DNA from 2 places in the Clostridium gasigenes genome. Region 1 is predicted to be linked to the other one. Evidence: a T-box and tRNA genes for the amino acid it is inferred to sense, from the RefSeq annotation. Region 1 holds a T-box; the other holds one or more tRNA genes.
The links. A T-box is a leader RNA that pairs with one kind of tRNA and senses whether it is charged. The one in region 1 lies ahead of thrS (threonine--tRNA ligase), so its partner is inferred to be a tRNA-Thr.
Positions count from the first base shown of each region.

Region 2: it encodes a tRNA-Thr, which carries the amino acid that the T-box ahead of thrS (threonine--tRNA ligase) is inferred to sense. The anticodon was not compared.

Region 1 is NZ_CP071376.1:860,723-876,862, forward strand. It holds gene J1C67_RS04195 (cation-translocating P-type ATPase) at 1-1,943, shown strand, start outside; gene J1C67_RS04200 (aldehyde dehydrogenase) at 2,000-3,376, opposite strand; gene J1C67_RS04205 (DUF3298 and DUF4163 domain-containing protein) at 3,417-4,142, opposite strand; gene rluF (23S rRNA pseudouridine(2604) synthase RluF) at 4,499-5,341, opposite strand; gene J1C67_RS04215 (anti-sigma factor domain-containing protein) at 5,364-6,359, opposite strand; gene J1C67_RS04220 (class D sortase) at 6,381-6,974, opposite strand; gene ispF (2-C-methyl-D-erythritol 2,4-cyclodiphosphate synthase) at 7,437-7,910, shown strand; gene J1C67_RS04230 (Na+/H+ antiporter NhaC family protein) at 8,003-9,352, opposite strand; gene J1C67_RS04235 (hypothetical protein) at 9,694-10,452, opposite strand; gene J1C67_RS04240 (HNH endonuclease) at 10,658-11,026, shown strand; tRNA gene J1C67_RS04245 (tRNA-Leu) at 11,332-11,416, opposite strand; T-box leader at 11,628-11,900, shown strand; gene thrS (threonine--tRNA ligase) at 12,052-13,989, shown strand; gene J1C67_RS04255 (homoserine dehydrogenase) at 14,082-15,308, opposite strand; gene J1C67_RS04260 (O-acetylhomoserine aminocarboxypropyltransferase/cysteine synthase family protein) at 15,419-16,140, opposite strand, start outside.
Region 2 is NZ_CP071376.1:990,445-1,006,584, reverse strand. It holds gene J1C67_RS04950 (PIN/TRAM domain-containing protein) at 1-1,023, shown strand, start outside; gene ispD (2-C-methyl-D-erythritol 4-phosphate cytidylyltransferase) at 1,039-1,707, shown strand; gene J1C67_RS04940 (proline--tRNA ligase) at 2,131-3,840, shown strand; gene cysS (cysteine--tRNA ligase) at 3,858-5,258, shown strand; gene J1C67_RS04930 (Mini-ribonuclease 3) at 5,306-5,722, shown strand; gene rlmB (23S rRNA (guanosine(2251)-2'-O)-methyltransferase RlmB) at 5,775-6,752, shown strand; gene J1C67_RS04920 (NYN domain-containing protein) at 6,779-7,291, shown strand; gene sigH (RNA polymerase sporulation sigma factor SigH) at 7,359-8,003, shown strand; tRNA gene J1C67_RS04910 (tRNA-Thr) at 8,086-8,161, shown strand; gene tuf (elongation factor Tu) at 8,225-9,418, shown strand; gene rpmG (50S ribosomal protein L33) at 9,592-9,741, shown strand; gene secE (preprotein translocase subunit SecE) at 9,791-10,024, shown strand; gene nusG (transcription termination/antitermination protein NusG) at 10,041-10,562, shown strand; gene rplK (50S ribosomal protein L11) at 10,639-11,064, shown strand; gene rplA (50S ribosomal protein L1) at 11,119-11,808, shown strand; ribosomal protein L10 leader region at 11,851-11,981, shown strand; gene rplJ (50S ribosomal protein L10) at 12,016-12,519, shown strand; gene rplL (50S ribosomal protein L7/L12) at 12,563-12,925, shown strand; gene rpoB (DNA-directed RNA polymerase subunit beta) at 13,312-16,140, shown strand, end outside.

The DNA.
Region 1 (16,140 bases):
GTAAAAAGCTTGCTATGGCAATACTTGCTATATGTATTTTAGTATTCATACTTAGTATATATAGAGAAGTACCAATTCTTGATTCACTAATGTTTGCTGTTGCTTTAGCAGTTGCTGCTATTCCAGAAGCATTAAGCTCAATTGTTACTATTGTTTTAGCTGTTGGAACTCAAAAAATGGCTAAAGAACATGCTATTATAAAGAAACTTAAAGCGGTTGAAGGTTTAGGTTCTGTATCTATAATATGTTCTGATAAAACTGGTACTTTAACTCAAAATAAAATGACAGTTAACAAAGTTTATGTTGATAATAAACTTATTGATGGAACTACTCTTAACCTAGAGAACTCCGTTGAGAACTATTTATTAAAAAGTGCTATACTTTGTAATGATTCCACTTCAAAAGATGGAAAAGAAATCGGAGATCCAACTGAAGTTGCATTAGTAAACCTATCTCACAAATTTACTATTGATGAATTATCAGTTAGAAATGATTTTAAACGATTAGCTGAATTGCCTTTTGATTCGGATAGAAAATTAATGAGTACTCTTCATCACTTTGATGATAAATATTTAATATTTACCAAAGGTGCTTTTGATGTTTTATTAGATAGAATTAAGTTCATTAAAACTTCTGAAGGAGTTAGAAAAATTTCTTATGAAGATAAGCAAAATATAATTAATACAAATAAACAATTATCCCAAAACGGACTTAGAGTTTTAGCTTTTGCTTATAAGGAAGTAGCTGAGCCAACTGAATTAACTCTTGAAGATGAACATAACTATACTTTCATTGGATTAATATCAATGATTGATCCTCCAAGAGAAGAATCAGCAATTGCTGTTGCAGATTGTATAACTGCTGGTATAAAACCAATTATGATTACTGGCGATCATAAAATAACTGCTTCTGCTATTGCTAAACAAATTGGTATTTTAAGAGATGGCGACAGAGCTATAGAAGGTCTAGAACTTGATAAAATGTCTGACGAGGAGCTTAATGCAAATATAGAATTTATTTCTGTTTATGCTAGAGTATCTCCTGAACATAAAATTAGAATAGTTAGAACTTGGCAAGAAAAAGGGCAAGTAGTTGCTATGACAGGTGATGGTGTAAATGATGCTCCTGCATTAAAACAAGCCGATATCGGAATTGCAATGGGTATTACAGGAACTGAAGTTTCTAAAGATGCTGCATCAGTTATTTTAACAGATGATAACTTTGCGACTATTGTTAAAGCAGTGGCTAATGGTAGAAATATTTATAACAATATTAAAAATGCCATTAAGTTCTTATTATCAGGTAATGCTTCAGGTATAATCTCAGTATTATACGCTTCATTAATGGCATTACCAATGATTTTTGCTCCAGTTCATTTACTATTTATAAATCTTTTAACAGATAGTCTGCCAGCAATTGCTATTGGTACTGAGCGTTCTCGTAAAGATTTATTAAAAGATAAACCTAGAAACACTAACGCATCAATACTATCGAAAGATTTTATTTTAGAAATAGCTGTTGAAGGTTTCATTATAGCTATCTTTACTATTATAGCATTTACCATTGGTTTAAAATATGATAATGCTATAGGCTCAACAATGGCATTTTCAACATTATGCTTAGCTAGATTATTCCACGGTTTTAACTGTAGAGGAAATAGATCAATATTTAAACTTGGATTATTTACTAACAGATATAGTTGGATGGCTTTTGGAACAGGTGTACTATTCTTAAACTTAGTATTATTTGTGCCATTCCTTAAAAAATTATTTGAAGTAGCTACTTTAAATTCTTATCAAATTGGAATGATATACTTACTAGCATTTATTCCAACTGTTATAATTCAAATAATAAAAATTATACAAGATCTTATTGGAGGCAATAAAGAAACTTCTTCACCTCAAGATATTAAAATAGAAGAAGATAAAAGAAATATAGCTTAAAAAAAATATCTGAGTTAGATATCTAACTCAGATATTTTTTTTATTTTTATACAATATTACTTCATTAATTTCTTTATTATACTTATTTTATCATTGTACGGGGCATATCTTATTGGAATATCTATAAATGTCCCCCTTTTAATTACTGATTTCCTATGAGTAAATGTATCGAAGCTTGCCTCACCATGATACGACCCCATACCGCTACTACCTACTCCTCCAAATGGCAAATAAGCACTTGCTACATGTATAATAGTATCATTTATAGTTACTCCTCCAGCAGTAGTATTATTTAAAACATGTTCTATATTATCCTTGTTTTCAGAGAAGTAATATAGTGCTAATGGCTTATCTTTATCATTAACATATCTAATTACTTCATTTATATCTTCAAATTCTAAAACAGGTAATATTGGTCCAAATATTTCTTCTTCCATTATTTTAGAACTATTCTTTATATTAGTTATTACTGTTGGTTCAAAATACAATTCTTTTTCATCATATCCTCCACCAAAAAATATATCCCCATCATTCATATACGACTTTAATCTATCTAATGTTTTTAAGTTTATTAATCTAGTGAAATCTATACTTTCTTTTATATTTTCTCCAAATTGATTTCTTATTTCCTTTACCACAGCTTTCAAAAATTCTTCTTTTATATCCTTATGAACATATAAATAATCCGGAGCTACACAAGTCTGACCTGCATTTAAAAATTTCCCCCAAACTAATCTTTTCGCACTAAGCTCTAGTTTTGCATCCTTGTCCACAATACAAGGACTTTTACCACCAAGTTCTAAAGTTACAGGTATTAAATTTTCAGCAGCTTTTTTCATAACTATTTTGCCAACACCTACACTACCTGTAAAGAATATATAATCAAATCTTAAATCTAATAAATATGAAACTACCTCTTTTCCACCTAAAGGATTCACCACTTTTACATAGCTTTCATCAAAATTATCATTTATTATCTTTTCTAATAAAATAGATGTGTTTATAGTATTTTCTGAAGGTTTTAATATTACACAATTACCCGCAGCTATAGCTGCAACTAATGGTGCTAATATTAGCTGAATTGGATAATTAAAGGGTCCTATTATTAACGCTACCCCATAAGGTTCCTTATAAATATAACTCTTCGCTGGGAAATGAACTAATGGGCTTCTTTTCTTTTCTCTCTTAGCCCATTTTCTAGTATTTTTAATATGAATATTTAGTTCATCATAAACCAATCCAATCTCTGTTGCATAACTTTCAAAAGGTGATTTTCCAAGGTCCTTTTTAAGAGCTTCAATTATCAACTCTTCATTATTCTTTATTATTTTTCTTAACTTTTTTAAATTACTAATTCTAAAATCTATATTTTTAGTTTTCCCTGTATCATAAAACTCTTTTTGTTTTTCAAAGGTTTCTTTTATTTTAATCATATTTTTCCCCCCACTATTCTACCAATGCATTTTTATATGCTTAAATATATTTAAATGATTCTCCAAACAATTTAATAGGAATTTTAAATTCCGGTATTCCTGTTACATATGGTGCAATCTCATACAGTCCAAAATACACTACCAAATTATCTCGATCTATAAAATATTTCTGATTTTTATTAATTCCATTAAACCCATCCTTACCAGTAAAATAAATATCAGGATTTTTAGCTATTTGTTTTTTTATTTCGTTATTAATTACTTTCTCATATTCATACTCATCTACGAATAAATCATTTAACAATAATTCTCGTCCAGTATTAATATCTATGTTATATGATACTCTATTTGTTATTCCATGAGCACCTCCAGTAAATTGATAATAATCAATATAAAAACTTAATATCTTATTTTGGCTTTTTATAGTGTATTTTGCTATTAATTGATATGGGAATATAGGATATACATTATTAGGACTTCCATAATACTCCTGTGCAATTTGTTTAACATCACTTATCCACATATTAGTAAAATCTAAAATCTTGTTGTTGATAACTTTTTCTGACTCTTTATTATTTAATCCATTAATTTGAGGTATTTTTACATCAATAGTCAAATAATCATTTTTTTCTTTTATAATCTTATCCACAACTAACGATGATTCAACAAATTGACTGTTTAAATTTATCAACACCCCTTGTGGACAAGTATTAGTAATAGCAATTAATACGATTAAAATACTTGCACACCTATTTAATAGCTTCATTATATAGTTCCTCCTTATATGATAAAATAATATAAAAACCTTATATTTATTCTTATTATTTACATAAACAGAGTAAATTATCAACATAGCTATAAAAAAAATTCAACAAGTTATCCACAGGTTATTGTGGATTATGTGTATAACATACATTAATTGTCTACTATTCCAATAACATTATTATAATATATTTTTTTACATGAATCATTATTAATTCAAATTATATTATATTAATAATTTAATATAAAAATGACCCTTAAATTTTATTCAAGGGTCATTTTAGTCACTTTTTTTTAAAATAGATCAATTTGCTAATCTATTTTTTGAAAGCACCTTATCTAATGTATCTTCAAAAACACTTAAAGTGTCTTTGCCGATTCTGATATTAGTTCATTTAATTTTATAAGTTCTCTTGATGTAAGATCTCTCCATTGTCCCATTCTAAGTTTAGATATATTTATATTCATAATTCGTATTCTTTCTAGCTTTACTACTTTGTAACCTAAGGCTTCTGTCATCCGTCTAATTTGTCTGTTCATACCTTCTGTTAAATTTATTTTAAACATGAATTTTCCTTGTCTCTCAACCAAACATTCTTTAGTAACTGTTCCAAGAATCTCGACCCCACTACCCATTTTATTTATAAAATCATGAGTCATCATTTTATCAACAGTAACCACATATTCCTTTTCATGATTGTTTCCAGCTCTTAATATTTTATTAACTATATCACCATCATTAGTTAATAAAATTAGTCCTTGTGAATCTTTATCCAACCTTCCAATTGGAAATATTCTTTCTCTATGTTTAACGAAATCAATTATATTGCCCTTAACATTTTTTTCAGTTGTACAGGTTATCCCCACTGGTTTATTCAAAACTATATAAACTAAATTTTCAACCTTATTTATAGATTTTCCATCAACTTTAACAACTTGACCTTTCGTAACCTTGATTCCCATTGTTGCTTTAACATCATCAACGGTAACCCTTCCCATTTCTACTAAGTTATCAGCTTGACGTCTTGAGCATATTCCAGTTTCACTTATATATTTATTTAACCTTATTTCTTCATTTCTATCAGTATGAACTATTATTGGTTCTTTATCTACATTACTTTTTTTATTATACTTTTTATTAGTAAAATTTTTATTTCCTGGTTTATTTTTAGATTTATTTTTATCACTATTTTTTTGTTGCATATTATTCACCTATTCACTCTCTCTATTGATTTATGTAATGTTCATTTCCCGAATTATTAAATTTAACCATTATATCATTATCTTCTAAAAACTTTTTTGTTTCTTCTAAAGTTTCGAAATCAATCATTTCTCCACTTACAGTTATTAAAACATCATTAGTTGGAATCATTTCATTTTTTAAGGAGTATTTTAATATTTCATATAAAGATTCATCCATACCTTTATCTTCAATTTGGATTTCCTTTAACATTTCTACACCTTTAGTTGTGGGACTTTGCGTATTTACAACTTTATTAAAGCTATTAACTTCAATTTTAATTGCAGATGTTGTGTTAATTACTATAGTTTTTGTTATTGTTGTATATCTATTTATCGCAATAGATACCATTATAATAATTAATATTCCTATTATTGATATATGTAATTTATAACTTCTCAAACCCTTACTTTCAGATCCAGTTACTTCTTCGCCAATATCTATATTATCTCTCTTGTCTATTTTCTTGAATTCACCTTTAGAGGTTAATATAGTTGCTCTTTTTTTTGATTTAGAAATTACTATTCCTGTAAATACTTCTTTTGATTTATCTAATTTTAAGCCCTTAACTTCTAATCCTACTACACTTTCTTCTATTTTTAAATAGTCCTGAATATATTTATAATTTGGATTTCCTAAAATCACTACATATGCTATTATATAGTCTTGCCATAATTCCAAAAAAGATCTCGCTACTTGTATTTTTCCTTTAATCTTAATTATTGGTAAAGCCCTATCTTTAATTGTTTTTTCATAGCATTCTAAATCAGATACTATGTAATATGCAATATTTAAAACTTGGTTTCTTATATCATCACTTGGACATTGATTAACTAAATCTTTTATTAACACATTATATAGTTCTATTTCCTTCCCCATTAAAACGATTTGATTTCCTCTTTGTTTAACAATTGTTGCACCAGCTAAACTAAGTTGGTGCAACGAAGAAAATCTGAATTTGTAATTATCAAAACCACTCATTTTTTCACCTCTTTGAAACTACTATATCACCTTCGTATCTATTAACTTCCCCTTAATAATCACTCTTTGTTTTGCTCCTACTGTGCATGTTATTAATGTTATTGTTGCATCTTCTGTTTGGTCTAAAACCTCAACATTTTCAGGATCTACTATGAAATTTTTATCTATTTGATATATAAACTCTTTTCCTCTACTTTTAACACTTACTAAATCTCCAGGTTTTAATTTATATAAATTTATGAACGCTTCTGAGTAATTCGATACTCTATGACCTGCAACAGCAAAATTTCCTTTTTCCCCTGGCTTTACAGAACTTTCAAAGTGTCCTATATAATACTGAAGTATTTCATCCGTTACCCCTTCTACTAATCCTTGTGATAATTCTATGCTTGGTATTTCAATTAATCCGATCGGTGTATATCCTAAATTATCCAACTCTTTATTTTCAGTTGTTTTTTCACTAGTTGAATCTTCTTTTATAACATCTTGAAGAACTTCTTTTAACTCATTTTGCTTTTTATTTGTCTCAATTCTATTATATATTACTGAGCCAATTAAACCTATACCTACAATTACCAAAATTAATCCTACTATCCTTCTAAACTTTTCTATCAAAGCTAATCCTCCAATAACATTTATTACTTTTTTACATATATTATACCATAAACAATGTGTATTTTTTATTATTTCTAATTTAAACCTAGTATTTTACGAGGTGATTTTTATGAAAGGAAATGTTATTTATGTTGACTTTAAATTTACTCACAAAAGAATTGTTTCAAAAAAGCTCTATCTATTCTGCCGAGTTAATTATTTTTTAAAAAAGTTTTTCATTTTTTTTGTAAAAGATACTTCTAAGCCTTCAAAAATCTATGCGTTCAAAAAAATTTTATGAGTCTTATAGCTAACTATCCATATTTACTAATAATATTTTATGATTATAATTGGTAAGTTTTAATTTTACCAATTATCTTCTTGATAATATAAAATAGTATAATTGGATAGTTATTTTTCGAAGCTTTTTTATTCATTGTGATATAATAAAATTATTATTTTATTATATAGGAGGATTTCAAATTGAGAATTGGAATGGGATACGATGTACATAGATTAGTCGAAAATAGAGATTTAATTTTAGGTGGGGTTACTATACCTTATAAAAAAGGACTACTAGGGCATTCAGATGCAGATGTATTAGTGCATGCAGTTATTGATTCTTTGCTTGGTGCTACCGCTTTAGGAGATATAGGAACACATTTTCCTGACACCGATCCAAAATATAAAAACATATCTAGCATAGATCTTTTAAAAGAAGTGGGTATACTAATCCATACTAATGGATATTCGATAAGCAATATAGATTCAACCATAATTGCACAGGCTCCGAAAATGTCCCCTCATATTCAAACTATGAGAGAAAACATTTCAAAAGCCCTTAATATTACTCTTGATAAAATAAATATTAAGGCAACTACGGAAGAAGGCCTTGGATTTACTGGTACTGGTGAAGGTATATCCTCTCAAAGCATTTGCTTAGTAACTAATTTATAAACATTAGAAATAGGACGCGAAAAATAACTAGTCAATATTAAATGTATATTGACTAGTTATTTTTTTAAATTCCTAAATCTATAGCTAAAATACTAGATTTCTATTCTAGTTATTCTATTATCCTCTCTTTTTCTCCAATGTAACCAAATTGCTACAACTGCACTTATTCCCATTAAATATGGATAGAATAAATATTTCATTATTGCAAAGGGTGAAAGTGCTGCAAGTCCTGCTGCCGAAATCAATTGTGCTCCATAAGGTATAATCCCTTGGAATGCGCATGAGAACATGTCTATAATTCCTGCTATTCTCTTTGGCTCTAATTCGAATTCATTTGATATATCCTTAGCTATTGGTCCTACCGTAACTATTGCTACCGTATTATTTGCAGTACATATATCTACTAAACTTACTAACGCTGCAATTCCATATTCTGCGCCTCTTTTTGTTTTGAATCCTTTTAATCCTTTATTTAATATAAAATCTATTCCACCATTAACTTTAATTATTTCTATTGTACCTGCTATTAAAATAGATATTATAATTAATTCACTCATTCCTTCAATACCTGTTGATATTGCTCCAAATAACCCTAATAAATTAAAGCTTCCATAAATTAATCCTATACTTCCTGCTACTAATATCCCAGAGAATAAAACTAAAATTACATTTATTCCTGCAAGTGATGATAATATTACAGCTATATATGGAACTATTTTTATAATATTAAATTCTAAAGCTTCTATATTTGTCGCTACATATCCTCTACTTATAAATACAAATATAAGAGCTGTAACAATTGCTGCTGGTAAAACTATTTTAAAGTTCATCTTAAACTTATCTTTCATTTCACAACCTTGAGTTCTTGTTGCTGCAATAGTTGTATCTGAAATTATAGATAAGTTATCCCCAAACATTGCGCCACTTACTACCGCTGCAACCGCTATAGCCGTTAAAATCCCTGTTTTTTCTGCAACTACTACAGCAATTGGTACAAGGGATACTATTGTTCCAACTGATGTTCCAACTGACAAGGCTATAAAACATGCTATAATAAAAAGTCCTGCTATTAATACATTACTTGGAAGCAATGATAGACCTAAATTAACAGTAGCATCAACTGCCCCCATAGTTTTAGCTACTTCTGCAAATGCACCTGCTAATATAAATATTATAACCATTAATATAATATTATTATCGCCTGCCCCCTTGCAAAAAATCTCCAACTTACTATCAAAAGTACTTTTTCTATTCATGATTAAAGCTACTAATGCAGCGGCTAAAAATGGTACTACTATCGATACTGAATAAAAATCTTTAGCTACTATTGATGAGCCTAAATATACTAATATAAATACCCCTAAAGGTAACAACGCCCATCCACTTCCTTGTTTCTTCATCTTCTTTTCTCCTTTGTTTTTATTTTCCTGTTGGCAAAAGATATTTTATATACTATATATTAATAATTATTAAGTCAACCTTTAAATTATTTACATATTAAATTTTATATTTAATGTATGTATTTTGAAAATACAGTCAATAATATAAATAGGATTCCCAAGTCCCATTCCCCAATGGCACCTGATCCTAATGGTCAAACAAAAAAGAATTAGCATTTGCTAATTCTTTTTTTTATTTCAACATTAATATTTTTTTTCTCATTAATAGTCCCCTACCTAAGGGATCTTTAAATAAATAACAAGTCAGGATTCTAGTTTATTTTCATGTTTCTAAGGTATATTCAAGAAAATAACTAGTTATATTATAGGTTATTTTCATCGACCTAAATAACTTCTGTTAATGATTTTAATAGTATATCTCTAAATTCAGATCCTCTACTTCTATCTATAACTGCATCTCTACAAATTTCTCTCCATTCTTCTACGCTTACTCCAACTCTATTTTCAAATTCTGATTCTGTAGCTGTAATATAATTTGAAGTAACTACAAATTCGCCAAGATCCTTTGTTGTTTTAAATACTTTTAGATATAAAAATTCTGTATTGTCTCCATACCATGTTCTATTGAAGTCTCTTACAAATCTAGTTATTTCTAAAACTATTTTCTCTTTTGGTAATGACCAACACTTTACAATCATTTGAAGATGTCTTTTCATGTTTTCTGATTCTTCTTTTGAAATTAACTTGTTTCTTTCACCATCAGCAATGATTTTTTCTACACTTACATTTGGTATTTTAGTAACTAATCTATTTTTACCATAAATCCATTTATAAAAGGCTTCTTGTAAAAATGAATATTGTATATATCCTACTAGTGCCCTTTCATCGGGGAAATAACCCCATATATTATTAAGCCCGTTGTTTTTACAATAAACTAAAGTATGAACGTAAAGGCTTTTATTAGTTGGAGCTTTATCCATAAACATGTGTCCTCTGATAGTTTTATTTTCACTAATTAAACCTTCCCAATAGTCAAATGAATTATAATTTTGCCTCACCTTTATCACCTTTCTTTCTTTTATTTTATATATTAGTATATAATATATTATACCATATCCTTCAATTATATAATCATTTTTCATATACCTTTTTACCTTTTAATATATATATTTCATGTAACCACTATATTATAGAATAAATTTTTTTACTTTTACCTACGGATTTTTACAGATTCTAAAGGTAAATAAGGGAGTTCAAAGAAAATAATAAGTCAAAGATTATGACTAGTTATTTTTTTAATATCCCTAAGGCACATTAAAATAAGTTCTTATTAGGAGGGGGATTGCATTGTGCCATTGTGAAATTTGCGGTGCAAGTGCCGATATCCATCATATTATCCATAAACATGAGGGGGGCTTTGATTTTGACCTTAACTATAAATATCTTTGTCCTTTGCATCATAGAGGAAAATCTGGTCCTCATCATTGCCTAAACACTGATATTCAATATAAACTTGAGTTACAAAGAGAATTATATAATATTTTACCAAATATTTATTATACACGAAAAGAACTTTTAGGTATCTTGAAAATTCGTAGTGGTTCCTTACGGAGATTATTAAAAAATCTTATTCTTCATAAGGAAGGCTATTTAAACAAAGATATTATTAAAGCTCTTATGGGAGGAAAAATTTATACTAACGCTACGGTAGTATAACTGAAGTTGTAAGGCCGGTTCAAAAATTTCTAAGGGAACTGAAAAAAAATAATAAGTCAAAGCGTCTAACTGGTTATTTTCCGATGATCCCTAATGTCTTTTTAATAATACTAATATTAGCTAAAATATCATTAAATATTCAATAAAGTATTTAATTTCACTTTGTTGTTATTTTATATTCAAAAATTTCTGTTTTTGTTACTTCTAATATAAATATAACTCTTTTTAATACTCTAAAAAAATAGACAAAAATAAAAACTGTCGTGATATTCATATGAATATCACGACAGTTTTCGGAAAATGTTTGGTGCAGGTGAAGGGAGTTGAACCCATACACCCGAGGGCGCTAGATCCTAAGTCTAGTGCGTCTGCCAATTCCGCCACACCTGCATGTCTGTTTACTATTATATATGTTATTTTAAAAAAAATCAATAAGTTTATTACTTTTTTTTCAAATTCTCATATTAATAATATAAATTAATAATTTAGAGAATTTTTTTTAAAATTTCTATTTTTTCAGTTATTTTTTTGAAATAGCAAATAAAGATATTTTGTATGTTGACATTGATATCTAAAATTATTATAATTAAGAACAAATAAAGAAAATACGTTGAAGAGGACAGTAAGCATTAACTTCATTTTCAGAGAGAGAATACACTGGTGTGAGTATTTTTAAATGAACAAAGCTGAAAACCACCTCTGAGTGACTCTAATAAAGTCCGTTATATCACGTTACGATATTTACTTAAGCGGCTTATTTTTTTACTTCCCTACTATTAAAATGTAGGTGTGTAATTTGAAAATCTAATTTTAGATTTTTATTTATAAGCAACTAAGGGTGGAACCGCGGGATTTTTATGCTCCCGTCCCTTTTTCTATATGAAAATTGGACGGGAGCTTTTTTGTTTAGTTTTTTAAGCAATTTATACTTCCCACACTCTCAATAGTATTTTCTAATTTTACATTGCCTTATTAAAATATACTAATTAAAATAAATTAATTAAAAAACGAAAGGAGAAATTAAAATGTTAAAAATAACTTTAAAAGATGGTTCAGTTAAAGAATTTGAATCTGAAATCTCAGTTCTTGATATTACTAAGTCAATTAGTGAAGGATTAGCTAGAAATGCTTGTTGCGGTATAGTAAATGGTGAGGTTGTTGACTTACGTTATGTTGTAACTAATGATTCAGAGCTAAGCATTTGTACTTTTGATTCTAAAGAAGGACGCGATGCTGTTCGCCATAGTATTTCTCATGTTTTAGCTTATGCAGTTAAAAGATTATTCCCTTCTGCTAAATTAGCTATAGGACCTGCAATAGAAAATGGTTTCTATTACGATTTTGATATTGAAAAAGCATTCACAGCAGAAGATTTAGTTAAGATTGAAGATGAAATGAAAAAAATAATAAAAGAAAATCCTTCAATTGAAAGATTTACTCTTCCAAGAGCTGAAGCTATAAAACTTATGGAAGAAGCAAATGAATTATACAAAGTTGAATTAATAACAGACCTTCCTGAAGATGAAATAATTTCATTCTACAAAATGGGTGATTTCGTTGATTTATGTGCAGGTCCTCACCTTATGTCATTAAAAGCTGTTAAGGCACCAAAACTTTTAAGAAGTGCTGGCGCATATTGGAGAGGTGACGAAAAGAATAAAATGCTTTCAAGAATATATGGAACTGCTTTCCTAAAGAAAGCTGATTTAGATGCTCATTTAGAAGCTTTAGAAGAGGCTATAAAAAGAGATCATAATAAATTAGGTAGAGAGCTTCAATTATTCACAACTGATGAAAATGTTGGGCAAGGTCTTCCTCTATTCATGCCTAAAGGTGCTAAAATACTTCAAACTCTACAAAGATGGGTTGAAGATGAAGAAGAAAAAAGAGGTTATTTATTAACTAAAACTCCTAATATGGCTAAAAATAATTTATATAAAGTTTCAGGTCACTGGGATCATTATAAAGATGGTATGTTTATTTTAGGTGATGAAGATAAGGATGAAGAAGTTATTGCATTAAGACCAATGACTTGTCCATTCCAATTCTCTATCTATAATGCAGGTCAACATAGTTACAGAGATTTGCCTATAAGATATGCAGAAACTTCTACTTTATGTAGAAAAGAAGCTTCAGGCGAAATGCATGGTTTGATTCGTATGAGACAATTTACTCTTTCAGATGGTCATATAGTTTGCGCTCCCGATCAATTAGAAGAAGAATTCAGAGGATGTGTTGATTTAATCAACTATATTATGACTACTCTTGGTATTGATGGTGATATAACTTACAGATTCTCTAAGTGGGATCCAAATAATACTGAAAAATATATTGGAAGCCCTGAATCTTGGAATTCAACTCAATCATTAATGAAAGAAATTTTAGATCATCTTAAAATAGATTATGTTGAAGCTGAAGGCGAAGCTGCATTCTATGGTCCAAAACTTGATATTCAATTTAAGAATGTTCATGGTAAGGAAGATACAATAATAACTGTTCAAATTGATTTCGCTTTAGCTGAAAGATTTGGAATGAGTTATATTGATAAAAATGGAGATAAAAAAATCCCATTTGTTATCCATAGATCATCAATTGGTTGTTACGAAAGAACTTTAGCAATGCTTATAGAAAAATATGCTGGTGCTTTCCCAACTTGGCTTGCTCCAAATCAAGTTATAGTTCTACCAATATCAGATAAGTATAATGATTATGCTGAATCAATAGTTAAGGATTTCAAAAACAGTGGTATTAAAGCAACTGCAGATTATAGAGCTGAAAAAATCGGTTATAAAATCAGAGAAGCTAGACTTGAGAGAACACCTTATATCTTAGTTGTTGGTGAAAAAGAATTAGAGAGCAACGAAGCTTCTGTAAGAAGCAGAAAAAATGGAGAAGAGGGTCCACTAGCTGTTAATGTAGTAAAAGCTAGAATATTAGAAGAAATAGCTACTAGATCACTTTAGTATTTATTAATAAAAAATTAGAGAGTATGAAACTTTGTTTCATACTCTCTTTAATCTATTCTATCTCTAACTTTATTTCATATATTTTGCCTTTAATCAATTTTAATAATTTTCTTTATAGATTTCACGTAACTATTTGCCAATAGACCATCTATAAACCTATCAATTTCTATTTCTGAATTTGCTTTTACTAAAACTCCAGTTTCACCTTCTATTTGCTTCTGTAAAACTTGAATAAAGGTAAATTCATTAGCACATTTCTTTATAATATCCTGTTCTTTTGAATTTTCAATTCTTAAAACAGCACTACATTCACCTTGTAAATTTCCTATAATTTTAGCCTCTTCTTTTTTAAATGCAGTTATCTTTGTAAATCTCTTATTTACAATATCTAGTACATCTGCATAAACAGCTAAGCCAGTTGGCATTTTTCCTGCACCCTTACCAATTAATATAATTTCACCTATAGCATCTCCATTAAATATTACTATATTAACCTCATTATTTATTTGTGCTAATACACTTTCATTTTTTACAAGAACAGGTTTTACTGTAGCATAAACACCATCGTCTGAATTATTGCTAATACAAAGTAATTTCACCTTACAATTAATCTTATCTGCATAATCAAAATCTACACTTTCAACTTCTGTTATTCCTTGCATATTAATATTTTTCCACGATACCTTTTTTCTGAAAGCCAGAGTTGAAAGTAATGATAGCTTTCTTGCCGCATCATAACCCATAACATCTGCTTCTGGGTTAGCTTCTGCAAACCCTAATTCTTGAGCTTCCTTCAATGCTTCTTCATAGCTAAGCTTTTCCTTATCCATTTTAGTTAGAATGAAGTTTGTTGTTCCATTTAAAATTGCCTTAATACTATTAATATTATTTCCTTCTAAGGATTCAATCAATGATTTAATTACTGGAATTCCTCCACCAATAGATGCCTCAAACTTTAATGCTACTCCATTTTCATTTGCTAGTTCAAATAATTGTTCTCCATATTCAGCTAATAAATCCTTATTTGCTGTAACTACATGTTTTTTTAAATTCAGTGCTCTTTTAACATATATTAATGATTTTGTTATTTCACCCATTACCTCAACAACAATATCACTTTCCTTAGAAAAGAACTCTTCTATATCTGTAGTTAACACTTCACTATGATTTTTATTTTTATGTTTTTCTTTATTTCTTACTAAAATACTTGTTATAACTATCTCTTCATTGCATTTCTTCGCTTCTCTATTTTCATCTATTAACTCAACTAATCCACTTCCCACTACTCCATATCCCATTATAGCTATTTTAATCATTAGATAATCCCCCTTTTTATTTACGCATCTTCAAAAAACAACTAGTCTATATCTATTATATTTTGCACCTTAACTGTTATTTTTTTAGATATCTTATTTCCCCCAATTGCTTATATAGATTTAAATCCTTCTTCAAAATCTTTAATTATATCTCTAATATCTTCTACTCCTACAGATACTCTAAGTAAATCATGAGTTACCCCACTAGTTCTTTGTTCTTCTTCTGATAATTGATTATGAGTTGTTGTTGCTGGATGTAATATGGAGCTTCTTGTATCACCTAATGTAACTACAAGTGCTACTAATTTTAAAGCTCTTGTAAAGTTTTTAGCTTCCTCTATTCCACCTTTAATACCAAAAGTTAATAATCCACTTGAACCTTTTTTAAGGTATTTTTGTGATCTATCATATTGTGAATTCCCTTCTAATCCAGGATAATTAACCCAATTAACCTTTGGATGATTGCTTAACCACTTTGCAAGTTGCACAGCATTTTCACAATGTCTATCCATTCTTAAATGTAATGTTTCAAGGCCTAAATTAGTTAAATATGCATTAAATGGACTTTGACATGCACCTAAATCTCTTAATAATGTAACTCTTAACTTTGTTATATAAGCCGCATCCTTAAATTCTTCTACATATTTAATTCCATGATAGCTAGGATCTGGTTCTACTAATTCTAAATTCTTTCCATTATCCCAATTAAAGTTTCCACCATCTACTATTATTCCTCCGATAGCCTGTGCATGACCATCTGAATATTTAGTAGTTGAATGCACTGATATATTAACGCCATGTTCAAATACATTGCATAAATATGGTGTTCCAA
Region 2 (16,140 bases), 130 kb from region 1:
GTAAAAGAAGTTAATTTCCTATCAACAGCAGTGGGAACGGTATCATCTACTATTTTTATAATGTTAATTTTTGGCGTTATATTATTTTTAATTTCTCCACGCATATATAATTCAATATCAAATCTAATAGAGTATGCAGAAAAAAATATTCAAAAGCTAAGCGCAACAGAAATATTATATTCAGCAATAGGCATAATAATAGCCGTAGGAATAACATCGTTAATAGGGTATCCAATAAGAAAGATAAGCCAACTTTTAGATTCGGATTTAGGTGCGGCTTTAGGTTTGATAATTATTTTGTTATTGAATTTAGTTGCAGCTATTATAGGGGCAGATGTATTTATAAAAAAGAAAGATAGTATTTCAATGTTATTAAGTGGTCTAAAAAAAGGGACAGGGAAAGAAAAGAAACATAAACCTGTAGTTAAAACTATAGCTAAGATTTTAGATACATCGGTTATAATAGATGGAAGAATTTTCGATATATGTAAAACAGGATTTGTAGAAGGTCCTCTGGTTATTCCTAATTTTATACTAGATGAATTAAGACATATATCAGATTCGTCAGATTCACTTAAAAGGAATAGAGGGAGACGAGGGTTAGATATATTAAATAAAATTCAAAAAGAATTAGATATAGAAACTCAAATTTGGGAAGGTGATTTCCCAGAGATAGCTGAAGTTGATAGTAAACTTTTAAAATTAGCTCAAGTTTTAAAAGGAAAGGTAGTAACTAATGACTTTAATTTAAATAAAGTAGCGGAATTCCAAGGAGTTCCAGTACTTAACATTAATGAGTTAGCAAATGCAATTAAACCAGTAGTTCTTCCAGGAGAAGAAATGAAAGTTTTAGTAGTTAAGGATGGTAAAGAACCTACTCAAGGAGTAGCATATTTAGATGATGGAACTATGATAGTTGTAGAAGGTGGAAGAAAATTCATGGGATCGCCTTTAGATGTAATAGTTACATCAGTGCTTCAAACAGCAGCAGGAAGAATGATTTTTGCTAAACTTAAAGAATAAGTAGTAGGTGGAAATATGGTAAGTGCTATTATTTTAGCTGGTGGTAGAGGAAAAAGGATGGGTTCTGAAATCAGTAAGCAATATATAGAAATTAAAGGCAAGCCTATTCTTTATTATACTTTAAAGAAATTCATTGATTGTAAATCTATAGATAGTATTACTTTAGTTTTACCAGAAGATGAAATAGAGTATTGCAGACGTGAAATTTTAGTAAGATATTCGTTAAATATAGATAATATAGTTGCTGGGGGTAAAGAAAGGCAAGACTCTGTTTGTAATGGGTTGGAAAGTATGATTAATACAAATATTGTATTAATCCATGATGGCGCAAGGCCATTTGTTTCTAATAAAATTATTGAACAGGGAATAAAATTTGCAAAACTATATGGAGCAGCAGCTCCCGGAGTTACTCCAAAGGATACTATAAAAATAAAAAACAAAGAAAGTTTTTCTGTAGACACACCTAATAGAGAAAATTTAGTTGCAATTCAAACACCTCAGGTGTTTGATTTTAATACAATATTAGAATGTCATAAAAAAATAAAAAAAGATAATGTGGTTGTTACAGATGATACTATGGTAGTAGAGTTATATGGTAATAAAGTGTATTTATATGATGGTGATTATACTAATATTAAAGTTACAACACCGGAGGATTTAATATTAGCAGAAAGACTTGTTTAATTACGTGGTATGTTGACATAGTTTTAGCCAAAAGATATAATAAATTCAGTTAAAACTTAATAATAGTAAAGCAGTGAAGAAGAATAGTAGAAATCGGTATTCAGAGAGAAAATTCATAGGCTGTAAAATTTTCAATAGATTTTGAACCAAATTTTGAGTTGTAGGTAAAAACTATCGGTTTAATACCGTTATCATTTTAGAGAACAAATTTAGGTGGTACCGCGATATAAGTTCGCCCTAATTAATTATTAGGGTGGACTTTTTTTATTATCTAAATATATAAGAGTTTAAAAAAGTTTAAGACAGGTTATGTAGTGAATAGTTATTTTTTAGATATGTCTAATGATGTAGTGACGTGTAGACTTTGTAAAAATTAATTTATAGTGCATTTAACTAGTCTAGAAATAAGGGGAGGAAATAATTATGAAAATGGCAAATATGCTTGTATCAACATTACGAGAGGTTCCAGCAGAGGCTGAAATAGATAGTCATAAGTTAATGCTAAGAGCAGGTATGATAAGAAAGATGGCTTCAGGAATATATAATTACATGCCTTTAGGATTAAAAGTATTAAAAAACATAGAAGAAATAGTTAGACAAGAAATGAATGATGCAGGAGCACAAGAATTTTTAGCCTCAGCGATTTTACCAGCAGAATTATGGCAAGAATCAGGAAGATGGGATGTTTACGGAGAAGAAATGTTTAGATTAAAAGATAGAAACAATAGAGAATTCTGTCTTGGACCAACACATGAAGAAGTATTTACGGATATGGCAAGAAATGAAATAAAGTCTTATAAGCAGTTACCAGTTAATTTATATCAAATTCAAACTAAGTATAGAGATGAAAGAAGACCAAGATTTGGGATAATGAGATCAAGAGAGTTCATTATGAAAGATGCATATAGTTTTGATAAAGATCAAGAAGGTCTAGATGTATCATTTGATAAAATGAATGAAGCTTATGTGAAAATATTTAATAGATGTGGAATAAATGCTAAATGTGTAGAAGCAGATTCAGGTGCTATTGGCGGATCAAACTCTGCTGAATTTATGGTTAAATCTGAAGTTGGAGAAGATGATGTAGTATTCTGTAATGCTTGTGATTATGCAGCTAATATGGAAAAGGCACCTTCAACAGTGGATAAGGCAGAAAAAGAAGAGGCTAAGGAATTAGTTAAAACAGAAACACCAAATATAAGAACCATTGAAGAATTAACTTCATTTTTTAATACTTCAGCTAAGAAGTTTGCAAAAACATTAATATTTAATGCTGATGGTAAAATAGTAGCAGTTATGGTTAGAGGCGATAGAGAAGTAAATGAGACTAAAGTTTCTAATGATTTAGGTGGAATAGCTCAACTAGAAATGGCATCTGCGGAAGATGTATTTAAAGCTACTAATGCGGCCATAGGATTTGCGGGACCAATAGGAATAAAAATTGATGAACTTTTAGTTGATGAAGAAGTAGCAAATATGTATAACTTTATTGTAGGTGCAAATGAAACAGGATTCCATTTAGAAAATGCCAATTATGGAAGAGATTTTGAAGGTAAGGTTGGAGATTATAGAAATATAACTATAGGCGAAAAATGTCCAGCTTGCGGATCAGAAATAACAATAGCAAGAGGAACAGAAGTAGGTCATATATTTAAGCTTGGAACAAAGTATTCAGAAACTATGAAAGCCACATTTATGGATGAAAATGGTAAGGATAAACCGTTTGTTATGGGTTGCTATGGGATTGGAGTTACAAGAACAATGGCATCAGTAATAGAACAACATCATGATGAGTATGGGATAACTTGGCCTTTGGCATTAGCGCCATATCATGTTTCAGTAATACCTGTAAATATAAAAGATGAAGAGCAAATGGAAATAGCAGAAAAGTTATATAATGAACTTAGAGCCTTAGGGGTAGATGCATTATTAGATAATAGAAATGAACGAGCTGGAGTTAAGTTTAAGGATTCGGAACTAATAGGTATTCCAATGAGAATAACAGTTGGTAAGAAGATTGGTGATGGAGAAATTGAATTTAAGTTAAGAACTAAAGAAGTAGAAGTTATAAGAGTAGAAGATGTTATTAATAAAGTAAAAGAAGAATTTAAAAAAAATAATTTTAAATTATAAAATAAGGAGGGCGTAAAATGAAAATTTTTAATACCCTAACTAGAAAAAAAGAAGAATTCATACCATTAAATCCAGATGAGGTTAAAATGTATGTCTGTGGACCAACAGTTTACAATTACTTTCATATTGGAAATGGTAGAACGTTTATAATTTTTGATACTATAAGAAGGTATCTTGAATACTCTGGGTATAATGTGAAGTTTGTTCAAAATTTTACAGATATAGATGATAAAATGATAAATAAGGCTAATGAAGAAGGAACTACAGTAAAAGAAATTGGTGATAAATATATAAATGAATATTACAAAGATGCTGATGGGTTAAATATAGAAAGAGCAACTTCAAATCCAAGGGCAACAGAATTTGTTTGTGATATAGTTGAATTTGTAAAAGAATTAATAGAAAAGGGCTATGCTTATGAAGTAAGCGGAGATGTTTACTTTAGAACTAAAAGATTTGAAGGCTATGGTAAATTAGTAGGACAAAATCTTGATGATTTACAAGCTGGAGCAAGGATTAATGTAGATGAAAGAAAAGAAGATGCAATGGATTTTGCAATATGGAAGGCTCAAAAGCCTGGGGAACCATCTTGGGAGAGTCCATGGGGGCCTGGAAGACCGGGTTGGCATATAGAGTGTTCTTGTATGGTTAGAAAGCTATTAGGCGACACTATAGACATACATGCAGGTGGAATGGATTTAGCATTCCCGCATCATGAAAATGAAATAGCACAAAGTGAAGCTTTAACAGGAAAAACTTTTGCAAAGTATTGGATACATGGAGCTTTTGTTAATGTAGATAATAAAAAAATGTCTAAGTCGCTAAATAACTTCTTTACAGTAAGAGATGTTTTAGAAGAATATGATGCAGATGTAGTAAGATTTTTAATGTTATCAGCACATTATAGAATTCAATTAAATTATAGTAAAGATTTATTAGATTCAGCTAAAGCATCAATTGAAAGATTGTATAATGCTATAGGGAACTTAGAAAGTCTTTTAGAAGAAGTTATAAAAGAAAATATGGATGCAGACGAAAAAGAATATCTTTTATCATTAGATAGCTATAGACAAAAATATATAGAAAAAATGGATGATGATTTTAATACAGCTGATGCTATATCAACTTTATTTGATTTGGTGAAAAATACAAATAGTAATATTACCATTGGTTCATCTAAAGAACTGTGCAATAAAGCTCTAGAGTTAATAAGAGAATTAGGGATGCCATTAGGTATTCTTCAAAAATCTACTAAAGTAAGTTTAGAAGATGAGATAGAAGGGTTAATAGATCAAAGGCAACAGGCGAGAAAAGATAAAGATTTTGCATTGTCAGATAAAATAAGAGATGATCTTAAAGAAAGAGGTATAATATTAGAGGATACACCACAAGGTGTGAGATGGAAAAAAGCTGATTAGATAGGATGGGCTGCATTTAGCAGCCTTTACTTCAGAGGGGTGGATGTATGTTAGACGATTTAAGAATAAGAGAATTTAGTAAAGATGAGGCTAGAAATTTGAATGCATTACAACTAGCGTTAATTGGTGATGGAGTTTATGAAATATTTATTAGAAATTATGTTCTTAGTAAAGATATAGATTTATCAGCTCATAAAATTCACGTTAAGGCTATTGGATATGTAAAAGCTAAAAGCCAATCAACAATAATACATAACCTAGAATGTGATTTAACTGAGGAAGAGTTATATATATTTAAAAGAGGAAGAAATACAAAATCAGCTACAGTACCTAAAAATGCTGATGTAAGAGATTACAGAGCGGCTACTGGTTTTGAGGCTTTAATTGGATATTTATATTTAATAGGTGACAAAGTGAGATTAGCATATATACTAAGTAAGAGCGTGACTGTAGAATTAAATTAAGATGAAAAAATATTTTCAAAGGTAATTTAATAGAATTTAAGGAGTGATTTTAATGACAAAAGGAACGAGAGTAGTTAGAAAAGAAATAAGAGAGAAAAGAAAAACAGAAGAATCAGGTACTAAGGAAGTTAGAGTTGGCAGAGAGGTTTCGTACTCAAAGGATTATGAAAGAAAATCAAGATATTCCAAAGATGCAAAATTTGAAAAACAACCAGTAAGCACAAGAGAAAATGGATTTAATAGAAACAAAAGCTCTAAGAGAGAAGATGAAAAGCCTCAAGAAGCACCAATAAGAGAAGATTTAATAATGGGTAGAAATTCAGTAATAGAAGCTTTAAAGAGTGATAGAACTATAGAGTGTCTTTATTTAGCTAGTGGAGATACAGAAGGATCAGTTAAGGTAATAATTAGTTTAGCAAGAGAAAAGAAAATAGTTATTAAGGAAGTAGACAGAAAGAAATTAGATTCAATGTGTGGAGAAGGAAATCATCAAGGTGTCGTAGCTATTGTAACACCATTTAATTATTGTCAAATTTCTGAAATGTTAGAGTTTGCTAAAGAAAAAGGCGAAGAGCCGTTCATAATTGTATTAGATGAAATAGAAGATCCACATAACTTAGGCTCAATAATAAGAACAGCAGAACTAAGTGGTGCTCATGGAATAATAATTCCAAAGAGAAGAAACGTAGGGATAACACCAACAGTTTATAAGTGTGCAGTTGGAGCTATAGAACATATGAAGATTGCAAAAGTAACAAATATAAATGCAACTATAGACATATTAAAAGAAAAAGGTATTTGGATTTATGGAGCAGATATTGAAGGAACAGAATTTAGTCATCAAGTTGATTTTAATGGACCTTGTGCTATTGTAGTAGGTAGTGAAGGAAGAGGTATATCAAAATTAACAGTTAAGAAATGTGATAAGTTAGTTAAGATTCCTATGGTTGGTAAAATTAACTCTTTAAATGCTTCAGTTGCAGGTGCTATAATGATGTATGAAGTATTAAAAGGTAGATTGGTAAAATAGTGTTTATTAATCAAAAGGTATAAGATGTGAAAATTGTATTTGTAGATGGATATAATGTCATAAATAGCTGGCCTAATCTTAAAACTGAAAAAGATCATAGTCTTGAAGGGGCTAGAAATAAATTAATAAATATACTTCATAACTACAGTGTTTTTAATGATTGCAAAGTTATAATAGTTTTTGATGCTTATAAAGTACATAGAAGTCTAGAAAATAAGGAGCAAATAAATAAAAACATTACCGTAGTGTTTACAAAAGATGGAGAAACTGCTGATGGTTATATCGAAAGAAAAGTGCATAGCTTAGGTAGAAGAGTCGAAATATATGTTGTAACTTCTGATTATTTAGAACAACAAACAATATTTCAAAGAGGAGCTGTAAGAGTTTCAAGTTTAGAATTTTATAGCGAAGTTAATACCTCGGAAAATATTATTAAGAATAAAGCAATCGGAAATAAAGCCACTAATAAAAATCATTTAGGTGATAATGTAGATAAAGATGTTCTAGCTAGATTAGAAGCCATGAGACGAAGTAATTAGCTTAATTGACTTGTATAGAGCCTTAAGCTATAATTAGCATGAAGTATTGGGTCAAGGGGTGAAATTAGTGATAAACAAAGGAAGTGTTAAAGAAGATTTTGTAGAGTGGAAAGATAAAGCTGATGAAGAAATTGTAGTAGAAGCAAAAGAAGGCAATAAGAGAGCTCAAGAATATTTAATATCTAAATATGAAAATTTTGTTAAATCTAAGGCTAAATCATATTTTCTTATAGGTGCAGATAAAGAAGATATTTATCAAGAAGGAATGATTGGTTTATATAAAGCTATAAGAGACTTTAAAGTTGATAGGTTAACATCATTTAGAGCCTTCGCTGAGATTTGTGTAACTAGGCAAATTATAACAGCTATAAAAACAGCTACAAGACAAAAACATATCCCTTTAAACACTTATATATCCTTGAATAAACCCATTTATGAAGAAGAGTCTGATAGAACTTTATTAGATGTTATAGCTGGTATTAGAATAACAAATCCTGAAGAATTAGTTATAGGTCAAGAGCAAATTGAACTAATTCAAGGAGAAATGACAAAAGTATTATCAGAACTAGAATTAGAGGTACTTCATTCTTATTTAGATGGTAAATCATATCAAGAAATTGCATGTGATTTAGATAGACATGCAAAATCTATTGATAATGCATTACAAAGAGTTAAAAGAAAGCTAGAAAAATGTCTATCAGATAAAAAATAAAGTCATTAAAATTATATTGACAAAATTTTTGAATGATAGTAAACTTTATAATTGGTATATCAAAGATTAAAGAAGTAGGAATGCTCACGTAGCTCAGTCGGTAGAGTGTCGCCTTGGTAAGGCGGAGGTCGTCGGTTCAATCCCGATCGTGAGCTCCAATATATTTAAAAAAAGCAAAACGCTAGGCAAAGTTTATTTAAACAATAAAGGAGGAATTTACAATGGCAAAGCAAAAATTCGAAAGAAGTAAACCACATGTAAATATTGGAACAATTGGTCACGTAGATCACGGTAAGACAACATTAACAGCTGCTATAACAACAGTATTAGCAACACAAGGATTCGCGGAGGCTTTTAACTATGCAGATATAGATAAAGCACCAGAAGAAAAAGCGAGAGGTATTACAATTAATACAGCTCACGTAGAATATGAAACAGAAGCAAGACATTATGCACACGTTGATTGTCCAGGACATGCCGATTATGTAAAGAACATGATTACAGGAGCGGCACAAATGGATGGAGCTATATTAGTATGTTCAGCAGCAGATGGCCCAATGCCACAAACTAGAGAACATATACTATTAGCATCAAGAGTTGGTGTTGATTATATAGTTGTTTTCTTAAACAAAGCAGATATGGTAGATGATGAAGAATTATTAGAATTAGTTGAAATGGAAGTAAGAGAATTATTATCAGAATATGATTTCCCAGGAGACGATATTCCAGTAATAAAGGGTTCAGCTTTAGTAGCATTAGAAAATCCAACAGATGAAAAGGCAATTGCGCCAATCATGGAATTAATGAAAGCTGTAGATACTTATATACCAACACCAGAAAGAGCAACAGATAGACCATTCTTAATGCCAGTAGAAGATGTATTCACAATTACTGGTAGAGGAACAGTTGCAACAGGAAGAATCGAAAGAGGAGTTCTTAGAGTAGCTGATGAAGTTGAAATCGTTGGATTAGCAGAAGAAAGCAGAAAAGTTGTAGTAACAGGAATAGAAATGTTCAGAAAGTTACTAGACGATGCACAAGCTGGAGATAACGTAGGAGTTCTTTTAAGAGGAATTCAAAGAGCAGATATTGAAAGAGGTCAAGTTTTAGCAAAAGCTGGAACAATTAAACCACATACTAAATTTGTAGGTCAAGTATATGTACTTAAAAAAGAAGAAGGCGGAAGACATACTCCATTCTTCGATGGATACAGACCACAATTCTACTTTAGAACAACAGATGTAACAGGAGCAATAAAATTACCAGAAGGAATGGAAATGGTTATGCCAGGAGATCATATAGATATGAGCGTTGAATTAATCAACAAAGTAGCTATGGATGAAGGCTTAAGATTTGCAATCAGAGAAGGTGGAAGAACAGTAGGTTCAGGAGTTGTTACTAGCATAAAGGAATAATAATATTCTGAGAAATTATATAGAAGATAAAGTTACATTATTTAGTCTTTTACAAAGGTTGACATATTGACATAATACTTGATATATGATAATGTGTTTAAGTAATTAGAACTAATTAGAATAATAGAAAGTTTATCTTTTATATTATTTACGATAAATTGGAGGTGCAGACTGTGAGAGTAAAAATAACTTTAGCGTGCACAGAGTGTAAGCAAAGAAATTACAACACAATGAAAAATAAGAAAAACAACCCAGACAGAATGGATATGCAAAAATATTGCAAGTTCTGTAAGAAACATACACTTCATAGAGAAACTAAGTAGAACGCAATTAAAGTAATGACATACTCACGAAGATTAAGGATGTGAAGTAATGGCTATTAAAGAAAATGCGAAATTAAATATGGCTTCATCACAAAATGGTGGAATCGTTAAATTTTTTAGAGAGGTTAAGTCAGAAGTTAAAAGAATAAGCTGGCCGTCTAAAAATGACACTAAGAAGGCATTAATTGCAGTTGGAGTAGTAGGACTAGTATATATTATATTAGTTGGCGGATTAGATTATGTTTCTCAAAACCTCTTTGAATTTATCTTTAAACTAAAATAAGGAGGTTTAAGAAAATATGAGCGAAAGAGCAAGATGGTATGTAGTACACACGTACTCAGGCTACGAAAACAAGGTTAAAGTTAATCTTGAAAAAACTGTTGAAAATCGAAATCTTGAACACTTACTTCAAGACATACAAGTGCCTATGGAAGAAGTTATTGAAGAAAAAGATGGAAAACAGAAAGTTTCTCTTAAGAAGAAATTTCCTGGATATGTATTAGTTAAAATGTTCATGACAGATGAGTCATGGTATGTTGTTAGAAATACAAGAGGAGTGACTGGCTTCGTAGGTCCAGGATCTAAACCAGTACCTCTTACTGATGAAGAAGTAGAATCAATGGGAGTTCAAGAAAGTCCAGTTGATATAGATTTAGAAGTAGGAGAAAGTATAACAATTATCGCTGGTCCTATTAGAGGATTTGTGGCAACTATTCAAGAAATAAACTTAGAGAAACGTAAAATTAAGGCATTAATCGATATGTTCGGTAGAGAAACTCTAGCTGAACTAGATTTTACACAAGTTGAGAAGTTGGTTTAATAATTTATTATAAACTAATCTTTTAATAAAGTGGGAGGGCTAAGGCCCGCATTACCACAGTATAGGAGGAATATACATGGCTAAGAAAGTAACAGGAATGATCAAATTACAACTTCCAGCAGGAAAGGCAACACCAGCACCACCAGTTGGGCCAGCTTTAGGACAACACGGTGTTAACATTATGGGATTCTGTAAGGAATTCAATGCAAAAACTGCAGCACAAGCTGGGTATATAATACCAGTTGTAATAACAGTTTACCAAGATAGATCTTTTAGTTTTATCTTAAAGACTCCTCCAGCAGCTATTTTAATTAAGAAAGAGCTAGGACTAGAAAGCGGTTCAGGCGTTCCTAATAAAACTAAAGTTGGAAACTTAACTAAAGAACAAGTAAGAAAAATTGCTGAAATAAAAATGCCAGATTTAAACGCGGCTACAATCGAAACTGCAATGAGCATGATCGAAGGAACTGCTAAGAGTATGGGCGTAACTATAGAAGCTTAATTCGCAAAAAAAAGTGGGAGGTAAAAGCCGTTAATACCACAAAGGAGGCCAATTATGGGTAAGAAGTATATTGAAAGTGCAAAAATGATAGATAAGAATGTTTTATACACTCCATCAGAAGCTTTAGAATTAGCAGTTAAAACTGCGAAGGCTAGTTTTGATGAAACTGTAGAATTACATGTAAGATTAGGGGTAGACCCAAGACATGCTGATCAACAAGTTAGAGGAGCAGTAATTCTTCCTAACGGAACAGGTAAAACTGTTAAAGTATTAGTATTTGCTAAAGGCGAAAAAGCTAAAGAAGCTTTAGAAGCTGGAGCAGACTTCGTTGGAGCTGACGAATTAGTTGGTAAAATCCAAGGAGAAAATTGGTTCGACTATGATGTAGTTGTAGCTACTCCAGATATGATGGGTGTAGTTGGTAGATTAGGAAGAGTACTTGGACCTAAGGGTTTAATGCCAAATCCAAAATCAGGAACAGTTACATTTGATGTTGCTAAAGCAATCGCTGAAATCAAAGCTGGTAAGGTAGAATATAGAGTTGATAAAACTTCTATCGTTCATTGCCCAATCGGTAAGAAATCATTCGGTGCTGAAAAGCTACAACAAAATTTCCATGCTTTAATGGAAGCTTTAGTAAAAGCTAAACCTGCAGCTGCTAAAGGACAATACGTTAAATCGGTATCTGTTTCAAGCACTATGGGACCTGGAGCGAAAGTTAATCCAGGAAAAATATTAGAATAATATTGACAAGAATTTTATTATGTTATATAATAAATTTTGTTATTAAATAGAATACTGTTTCCGTAGACAGTAGGTGCCGAAAGGTTTAAAGTGTATCGCCTACCTAGGATGACAAAATAATTGATTATTTTGGTCTTCCTATGTCTACTGGGAAGACCTTTCTTATTATAAATTACAGGTTAAACTGTAAGGAGGTGGACTACAATAATGAACAAAAACAGACAACTTAAAGAATTAAAGGTAGCTGAAATAAAAGAAAAGCTTGAAAAAGCTCAATCTGTTGTATTAGCTAGCTATCAAGGATTAACAGTTGAAGAAGACACAATTTTAAGAAAATCTTTAAGAGAAGCAGGCGTTGAGTATAAGGTTTATAAAAACAGCTTAGTAATATTAGCTGCTAAGGAATTAGGTATGGACAGTATTGAAGAATACTTACAAGGACCAGTTTCAATAGCTTTAGGTTATGAAGATGCTACTGCTCCAGCAAGAGTATTATTTGATTTTGCAAAAAGCCATAAGAAATTAGAACTAAAGGCTGGTATAGTTGATAGTGTTATCTACAACAAGGAACAAGTTGAAAAACTTGCTACAATACCATCAAAGGAAGTTCTTATTGCGAAACTTCTTGGAAGTTTCAAGGCTCCATTATCAAAAATTGCATGTGTATTAAATGCAATTAAAGAAAAGAAAGAAACAGAATCAGCTGAATAAGCTAAAAAAATAATTTACAAGAAATTTTGGAGGTGCCATTATAATGACAAGAGAAGATATAATTCAAGCAATAAAAGAAATGACTGTTTTAGAATTAAACGAATTAGTAACAGCTTGCGAAGAAGAGTTTGGTGTTAGCGCTGCTGCTCCAACTGCTGCTGCAGGTGCTGTTGCAGGTGCTGCTGTAGAAGAAAAAACTGAGTTCGACGTGGTATTAGTAAGTACTGGATCACAAAAGATCAAAGTTATTAAAGTAGTAAGAGAAATAACTGGATTAGGATTAAAAGAAGCTAAAGAAATAGTTGACGGAGCTCCTAAGACAATTAAAGAAGCTGTAACTAAAGAAATGGCTGAAGAAATGAAAGCTAAGTTAATTGAAGTTGGAGCTGAAGTAGAAGTTAAGTAGTTTTACTTCTAAAAATTAAAAGGTGCTGTTATGGCACCTTTTTATTTGTCAAAATGAAACTATATAAAATATCAAAGTTCTGGGATACTTTATATAGTTTTATAATTTTTTATTGAATGTTTTTCTATACTTTTTTAGAATAATAAGTAGGTAGATTATTAAAAACTATATATTAAGATGAACAATAAAAATATTGACAATGTAAGGTCATTATGGTACTATCAATAAATGTACTATTCAGTATGGATAATTATATATTTATGTAAAAATAAAGTATAATCAGTTAAAAATATGGTTATACTAAAAAGTGATGCTGTCCGAAAGCGTAAGTCCTTAGGGAAAGTATGCTTTTGGTTATTTTAGTTTTATACGAGGGGTGAAAATTCATGGTACATCCTGTCCAAGTAGGAAAAAGAACTAGAATGAGTTTTGGTAAGGTTAAAGATGTAACTGACATGCCAAATCTTATTGAAGTACAATTAGATTCTTATGAGTGGTTTTTAAAGGAAGGGCTTCATGAAGTATTTTATGATGTTAATCCAATAACAAACTTCACGGGAAACCTTGTACTTGAATTTGTCGACTATAAACTTGATATTGATAATATTAAGTATTCAGTGGAAGCGTGTAAGGAAAGAGATTGTACTTATGCTGCACCACTAAAAGTTTCAGTAAGATTACAAAACAATGAAACAGGCGAAATCAAAGAACAAGAAGTGTTTATGGGTGATTTCCCATTAATGACTGAACAAGGAACTTTCATAATCAATGGTGCTGAAAGAGTTATTGTCAGTCAATTAGTAAGATCACCAGGTGTTTACTACAATTACAGTGTGGATAAGAGTGGTAAAAAACTATATTCAGCGACTGTAATACCAAATAGAGGAGCATGGTTAGAATATGAAACAGATTCTAACGATATTATCTATGTAAGAATAGATAAAACTAGAAAACTTCCAATATCAATATTAGCTAGAGCTATGGGAATTGGTAGTGATCAAGAGCTTTTAGATTATTTTGGTGAAGAAGAAAGATTTAAAGCAACAATAGAAAAAGATAACACGAAAACTAAAGAAGAAGCCTTATTAGAAATGTATAAGAGGTTAAGACCAGGAGAACCACCAACAGTTGATAGTGCGGTATCTCTTATAGATTCATTATTCTTTGATGCAAAGAGATATGATTTATCAAGAGTTGGTAGATACAAGTTTAATAAGAAATTAGCTATAAACTTAAGACTTATTAATCATGTTGCAGCTTTAGATGTAGTTAATCCAAACACTGGAGAAGTTATAGTTGAGCAAGGCACTAAAATAAGTAGGTCTTTAGCAGAAGAAATTCAAAATGTAGGTATAAACTCAGTTGATATTTTAGTTGAGGATAGAGTTCTAAGAGTTATAGGAAATAACTTTGTAGATATTTCAAAGCATGTTTCGTTTAATATCGAAGATTTAAACATTAGAGAACTTGTTCATTACCCTACATTAAAAGAAATATTAGATAATTATGATGATGAAGAAATCATAAAAGAGGAAATTAAAAAGAACTTAAACAGATTGGTTCCTAAACACATAATTAGAGATGATATATTCGCTACAATTAGTTATGAAATGGGATTACCTTATTTAGTAGGTAATGTAGATGATATAGATCATTTAGGAAACAGAAGATTAAGATCAGTTGGCGAATTGTTACAAAATCAATTCAGAATTGGTTTGTCAAGAATGGAAAGAGTAGTTAAGGAAAGAATGACTATTCAAGATCAGGAATCCATAACGCCACAAATGTTAATTAATATTAGACCAGTTGCTGCAGCTATAAAAGAATTCTTTGGTAGCTCACAATTATCACAATTCATGGATCAAACAAATCCACTATCAGAATTAACTCATAAGAGAAGATTATCTGCACTAGGACCTGGAGGTCTTTCAAGAGAAAGAGCTGGTTTTGAAGTTAGAGACGTTCATCATTCTCACTACGGTAGAATGTGTCCTATAGAAACACCAGAAGGACCAAATATAGGGCTTATTAACTCGCTTGCAACATACGCAAGGGTTAATGAATATGGATTTATGGAAACACCATATAGAGTTGTAGATAAAGAAGCTGGACTTGTAACTGATGAAATCAGATATTTCACAGCAGATGAAGAAGATCAATATCTAGTAGCTCAAGCTAAGGAACCTGTTGGAGCTGACTATAAATTTGTTGATAAAAAAATTACAGTTAGAAATATGGAAGAGATACTAATAGTTAGTGCTGAAGAAGTAGATTTAATTGACGTTTCACCAAGACAAATTGTATCAGTAGCAACGTCTATGATACCTTTCTTAGAAAATGATGATGCATCAAGAGCTCTTATGGGATCTAATATGCAACGTCAAGCAGTTCCTCTATTAAAGTCAGAAGCACCAATAGTAGGAACAGGAATAGAATATAAGGCTGCAGCAGATTCAGGAGTTTTACCAAAAGCTAAGAATGCTGGTACAGTTGTATATGTAAGTTCTAATGAAATTAGAGTTAAGAGAGAAGTAGACGGTGGAATGGATTCTTATAAACTTCTTAAGTTTAAAAGAAGTAATCAAGGTACTTGTATAAATCATAGACCTTTAGTAGATAAAGGTGAAATGGTATTTAAAAATCAAGTATTAGCTGATGGACCATCAACTGACTTAGGTGAAATAGCATTAGGAAAGAATATCCGAATGGGATTTATCACATGGGAAGGATATAATTATGAAGATGCTATGCTTATATCAGAAGAATTAGTTAGAGAAGATGTATTTACTTCAATTCATATTGAAGAATATGAATGTGAAGCTAGAGACACTAAGCTAGGACCAGAAGAAATAACAAGAGATATTCCAAACGTAAGTGAAGATGCTCTAAAAGATATAGACGAAAGAGGAATAATTAGAATAGGTGCAGAAATAAGATCTGGTGATGTTCTTGTAGGAAAGGTAACACCTAAGGGTGAAACTGAATTAACTGCAGAAGAAAGATTACTTAGAGCTATATTCGGAGAAAAAGCTAGAGAAGTAAGAGATACATCTCTAAAAGTTCCTCATGGAGAAGCCGGTATAATAGTAGATGTTAAAGTGTTTACTAGAGAAAATGGTGATGAGTTAAACCCAGGAGTTAATGAGCTTGTAAGATGTTATATAGCTCAAAAGAGAAAGATATCTGTAGGGGATAAAATGGCTGGACGTCATGGT